2 regions of the Paenibacillus sp. RC21 genome follow, and region 2 is predicted to be linked to the other one. Evidence: riboswitches for the same ligand, from Rfam matches in the RefSeq annotation. Region 2 holds a riboswitch; the other holds the start of a gene.
What was found. A riboswitch is a leader RNA that binds a small molecule or an ion and turns the genes downstream of it on or off. The one in region 2 is predicted to bind cyclic di-GMP.
Positions count from the first base shown of each region.

Region 1: it holds a riboswitch for cyclic di-GMP, as region 2 does, so the genes downstream of both, ABIA61_RS19170 (transglutaminase family protein) here and ABIA61_RS11510 (glycosyl hydrolase) in region 2, are expected to answer to the same signal.

Region 1 is NZ_JBIYCS010000006.1:43,114-46,270, forward strand. It holds gene ABIA61_RS19165 (collagen binding domain-containing protein) at 1-931, opposite strand, end outside; gene ABIA61_RS19170 (transglutaminase family protein) at 1,145-1,912, opposite strand; cyclic di-GMP riboswitch class I at 1,965-2,046, opposite strand; cyclic di-GMP riboswitch class I at 2,089-2,169, opposite strand; gene ABIA61_RS19175 (AraC family transcriptional regulator) at 2,269-3,156, opposite strand.
Region 2 is NZ_JBIYCS010000003.1:387,762-390,918, forward strand. It holds gene ABIA61_RS11500 (hypothetical protein) at 31-180, shown strand; gene ABIA61_RS11505 (sugar phosphate nucleotidyltransferase) at 469-1,845, shown strand; cyclic di-GMP riboswitch class I at 2,012-2,092, shown strand; gene ABIA61_RS11510 (glycosyl hydrolase) at 2,073-3,157, shown strand, end outside.

The DNA.
Region 1 (3,157 bases), on a different contig from region 2:
TAAAACGAATAACAAAGCCCGTACCGGCTTGATCTGGTTCGAGCGTATACTTGTCCCCACTGATTGGGTCCTTAACTACCGTCGAGCCGTCAATATTGACTTGCAGATTATACAGTTGGAAGGAGTCTCGCAACAGCTCCAGCCCTTGAGGAGTCGGGTCTGTTACGATCGCATTCTTTACGGTGTCCAATTGTGTATTCACATTAATGGTCCAGTCAATCTTGTTTTTGCCGTTAGCTTTTCCTTGTTTACTTATTGGGGGACCGGACACGGGTTTGATGTTGACGATGGATGTTTGAACCCCGATCTTAATTGGAGTCGCAATAATGACTTCTGTGCTGCCTTTTGCAACTTCCTTACTGAACTCGGTTTTTACTTGCAGTTTTCCGCTTACGTTGGAATGATTCTCTACGTAATCGTTAAAGGTCATAATGACTTTCCCTTGGCGATCTACCGTAAAAGTACCAACCTCTCCATCTGTTGAAATCAACGGAGACGAGATATCTGTGTAAATTTCAAATTGTTCCGGTAAGTTAAAGGTGAAGGTATCGCCTTCTTTATACTGATTGTCCGGAATCTCCCATTCATAGCTCAGCTGGACTGCTGCGCCAATGTCCACACGTACGCCAGGATTATCCACAGCATCAATGATACGGCCGGTTTCATCCGTCAAGATCAGCTTGGTTAAAATATTGTCTGCTTGAACTGAGCTGGCTGCTGCCTGAATCATGGGAGCTATGCTGGGAGGTGCCTCTAATGGTTCAGGGTTCGGAATACCGTATACATCTTCCATAACTGTATTCGCAGTATCGCTTACAGCGCTTTCTGGTACAGCCGCGGTCGAAGTGTCTGCGTAAGCCAGCGCTGCACTAAAAAAGCTTTGGAAAATAAGCAATAGCACAATGATCGTTACATTTATTTTTGTTCTCATACTCTTAAGTAAGTCTCCTATTCATCATAATATTATGGAAAGTACCCGGGCGGATTTGGTTCCCCCCTCTTTCTTGTCCCGGAAATAGTATATTCAACATCTTAGTTTTTAAATGACTGACTAGATATACAATACCTTCCTTATCTCAACAATTTCTCAACAAGAATAGAAAAAAGCCCTGATCGCAGTGATCAGGGCTTTCTACAAAAAAAATTAATATTGTTTTGTTTTTGTATATTTGGAGGGTTCTTTGGCCATTGCAAACTTCTGTTTTCCGCTTTTTAGAGCGGCATCTACTGTAGTGTCAATGATAACCCATTGATTGTTGATATTGACTTCATTCCAGGCGTGGTAAGTTTTCACATAGGAGGATTCACCCATAACCAGCTTCGTTGGAACATCCACACTTCGAAGCATGGCGGCGAACAGTGAAGCGTATCCATAGCAAATGTCTTTTTGCGAAACTATTGTACGATCAATTTGTGGAAGGTAGTCTGTTGATAGGTTGAAAGGCTGGTTGGAATCGTATTTAATATGACTAATGACATACTCGTAAATACGTTTCACCTTTTCATCATCTGTCGTTGCACCCTTGGTTAATTCCTTGGCTTTCCGAATCGCCTGATTCGTATCGCTCCAGTCAATATTTTGAATAGAATTGAGGTATATGGTTTTACTGTCATTCAAATTTAACTGGACCGTTTCTTCACCTATCACTTTATACTGATTGCCAGTTAGCTGTTCCAATAAACGAATGTTATAATTGCCATTGCCCATTTGAAGAGCGAATGCTTCCTCAGATTTGCTCGAATTCAGATAATAAGAGTATTTCTCCGCATCCTTGGTAATTACGATCTTGGTTTTGACATTGGACTTGACAGGATAACGTATACTAACAATACCGTGGTTTACGTTGTTTTGATTCAGCCATGCCTGACTTTCGGCAGCAAACGCTGTCGTATGTAGGGGGATGGATAACAAAAAAACTAAAATTATTAAAAAAAATGACATTTTCCTCATAGAAAAACTTCCTTTCGGCGGCCAGGCTACCATCTTAAAAAGAAGGCCCTATAGCTTTGCGTCCCTGCCTTTCGACAGGTTTGCTATTATCGTATAAAGTTTTTCAGGAAAAAAAGACACGACAAAAAGCCTCTCCAACCGGTAGCTGGCTGCCATCTTAAAAAGAAGGCCCTGTAGCTTTGCGTCCCTGCCTTTCGACAGGTTTGCCATTTATCCTGAACAGTCTATATCTATCATTCTATCAGTTGGGCTTCTGATTAGGCAAGCACAATCTTAGATTTTCTCTGTTTTTCGACAAAGTCATCTGATAGATGAGTTTATAGTTTGGTTCGATTCCCCCATTTTTTGCGGAAGGAATGTGGGGTTTCTCCGACATGTTCCTTGAACAGGTTGATAAAATGGCTGGTGTTGGGAATACCTACAAACCGTGCGATATCCACAATGGATTCGTCACTGGTTTTAAGCCAGCCTTGAGCCGCTGTGATGCGGACATTAATGAGATAATCGATAGGAGAAAATCCGATCTGTTTCTTGAAGTTTTTAGCGAGATTGAATTTGTTTAACTCAAACATGTCTGCCAGCGAATCCAGCGTAATTCGTTCACTGTAGGATCGATCCAAATATTGCTGAACCTTGCGTATCTCGGTGATCGTATCCTGGTTTACATACGGATGATCATAGGGGTGCTGCAAAATATACGTCAGCAACTCACCAATGAGTCTGGATGTAAGCAGCTCAGCAGAAAGAGTTCTGTCAGATTGTACGCATAACAGGGAATGCAGCTTGTCCAATATGGTGCATGGATCGTTGAGTGATATTACAGGCTTGTTGTGCTTGGCAAATTGTTCGTAGAAATTGTCGATCAGATTGCCGTACACATTTACACTGATAAACTCCCATGCTTCATGACCAGCGGTGCTGTACTGTACGAATTCCTCACAATTAACGAAAAACATATCATGAGGCTTCAATATGTATTTTTTCTCCCGGTACAGTAATTCCCCTTGTCCTGATAACGTAAAAACGAGCAGAAACGAGGTGAGTTCCTTCCGTTCCATGGCATAAACAGATGTTTTTTTGAAATAGCCTATTTCCTGTATATAAAAAAGGGATCGCTTGGCAAAAGCGGAGGGAGTACATGCAATGACGACTGGATCGCTGCTCCAAGGGGTCCCGTTTCCGTTGTTTTTTTGGTCTGTTGTCATG
Region 2 (3,157 bases):
ACAATTCTGCCCGCTTCGCTGCTTTCCGCCGTGGAGTCACAATTTTTAACCTCCACCTTATGGGGGGAGGTAGGAAGGGCGTATCCGAAGGAGCGGCGCGGGTGGTACCGCTCCTTCGGATTAAGGCGCCATGCGGCTGCGCCGGGCGCGCGAGCGTCTTTACAGGCTGACCGGACATGAATCGTCCGGTCGTGCTTTTTGCAATAAACGGTATGATTGGCATGATGCATATTTGAGTAGCGCAGGGATGGATTTGAAGCTGGAGAAGCGGAGCGTTCGCCTGAAAGCTTTCCAAAGGAAAGCTCGCATCGGAAGCATTAGCTTAGTGGGATTCTTACATCTAAATGTCTTACACAATCCAAAGAATCCCACGGCAACAGCGATCGTAAGATCAAATCCATCCCGTAGCGGGCTACTCGACCTTGCCCATCCGATCACCTACCCAAATTAGAGAGGAAGTGGAGAGTTATGAAGCTCGTACTTTTGTCTGGTGGTTCCGGTAAGAGATTATGGCCTTTGTCCAACGATTCCCGTTCCAAACAATTTTTGAAGGTGCTGGAGAGTCCGGAGGGTAATTCGGAATCTATGGTGCAGCGGGTGTGGAGACAACTGGGGGATAACGGCTTGTCCGAATCCTCGTTTATTGCAACAGGGAGAGCGCAGGTTGAAATGATTCAGAGTCAGGTTGGGCAGGATACGCGCATCATTGTTGAGCCGGAACGAAGAGATACTTTTCCCGCGATTGCGTTAACAGCCACTTATCTATATTCCATCGTGGGTGTTTCGCCCGATGAAATCGTTGCTATATTGCCGGTAGATCCCTATGTAGAGGATGCTTTCTTTGCTACAGTTGCCCAGTTGGAACATACTCTTCAGGAGAGTGAAGGCAAGCTTGCGTTAATCGGGGTTGTCCCTTCCTATCCTTCTGAGAAATATGGTTACATTATACCTAAAAATGATGCCACACAAGGTAGCACAGGCTACCGCAAAGTGAGCCATTTTCAAGAGAAACCCGACCGGGAGCAGGCGGAGCGTCTGATGGAACGCAATGCTCTATGGAACTGCGGGGTTTTTGCATTCAAATTGGGTTACTTGCTCGATATCTTGGCATCCAAAGGATTGCCGTTGAACTATGAAGAAATGCAAAAGCAATATTCTTCTCTGGAAAAAATCAGCTTTGACTATGAGGTAGTCGAGAAGGAGAAGGATATCGTTGTTCTTCCATATGATGGATTCTGGAAGGATTTAGGTACCTGGAACACCTTAACGGAAGAAATGTCCCATCAGCAAGTGGGCAGAGGCGTAGTAACGGAGGATTGCGTCAATACGAGCCTTATCAACGAACTGGATATCCCCGTGGCGATCATCGGAACGAATGATCTGATCGTAGCTGCCAGCCCGGATGGCATCCTTGTGACCAATAAGGCGGAAAGTCCGCGCATCAAGGAAGTGCTCAAGGCTCATAATCAGCGTCCAATGTACGAAGAGCGCCGTTGGGGTCATTATCGGGTAGTGGATTATGTGAAGTATGACGAGGGCAACGAGGTATTGACCAAGCGAATCCGTGTGCTGCAAGGCAAAAATATCAGCTACCAACTTCATTTCAAACGGAGTGAAATTTGGACCATTATTAGCGGTGAAGCGGAAATTATTTTGAATGAAAAGCTGCATAAGGTGAAGGCTGGTGATGTGGTTCGCATTCCAGAAGGGACGAAGCATAGCATTTTAGCCGTGACCGATGTGGAATTGATCGAGGTACAGACAGGTTCTGAGTTGATCGAAGAGGATATTGTCCGTTTTTGCATGGACTGGGATGAAATTTCCCGTCACCAGTTTATTTCATAAATGAGCATCTTGCAACCATCCTGGAAGATAAAAAAGGACTCATTTATGAAGTTTTTTAGCCCGAACTGTCGAAAATACGCGAAAATCTGTAAATTCATGAACATGACCTATTAAATTTTGGTAAAAAAAAGTCGATACTTAGGGTAAGAAGGAATCCAAACTCCTTCCACGATAAACGCAGCCCTGTTGAAAGGCAGGTACGCAAAGCTAAAGGGCCTTCCGTGAGGATGGCAGCCTGGCTACCGAAAGGAAGAGCGAGAGTGAGCCCCTATTTTACCCCTGTGTATCGATTGATACGCAGTGTACTCCCCGTTGTTATGCTTTTTTCCTTGTTGCCCGCCGGTTTTGGTGAATCTCTGTCCGTGGCGAATGCTGCCACATTACAGCCTGTTAATTCGGACGCTTCTGCTGAGGCCCGTGAACTATACAACTATTTGATCAGCATCTCGGGAAAAAAGATGGTCACAGGTCAACATGATTATTTGGAAAGTCCGGATGAATTAAGCAACAAGGTCCAGAAAATCAGTAAGGCGTATGCTGGTGTACATGGCTACGAGATGGGAGCCATCTCCGGCCAGTCCGCCGCTACGGAGGCAGCGCAACGTAAAAATGTCATCGATAGCGCCATACGTTGGAGTAGAGCTGGCGGAATGGTTACGATGACTTATCATGAACCGCTGCCGGGTAAACCACTGACTTGGGCCAATGTGCAGGCGAAAGTAAGCCAGGCGGAGTTCAATAAATACGTGACGCCGGGTACTACGCAGTATAATCTTCTCATTGCCGATCTGGATAAGGTCGCTGTATCGTTAAAGCAGCTTCGTGATGCAGGCGTTCCAGTATTATGGAGACCTTACCACGAAATGAACGGCGACTGGTTCTGGTGGGGAAACAAAAACAATTTCAATCAGCTCTGGAATATCATGTATGACCGTTTTGTAAACACGCATCAACTGAACAATCTGCTGTGGGTATGGAGTCCGAACGCGCCTAATTCGTACACTGTTCCATATACCCCGAAATATCCGGGGGATGACAAAGTGGATATTTTGGCTGTAGACATTTACAACCATGATTTTAAGCAAAGCCATTACGAAGGACTGCTCGGACTGGCACGGAATAAGCCGATTGCCATTGGGGAACACGGTGAGGTGCCCAGTCCCGAGGTGATGCAGGCTCAGCCAAAATGGGTGTATTCCATGACCTGGGGCAAGATGCTGACCGAAAATAACACGACGGATCAGATTCAGGATTATATGAATGATTCGACAAGCTTGACGCGGGATGATGTGAAAAAAGGGTTAGCTGCGAT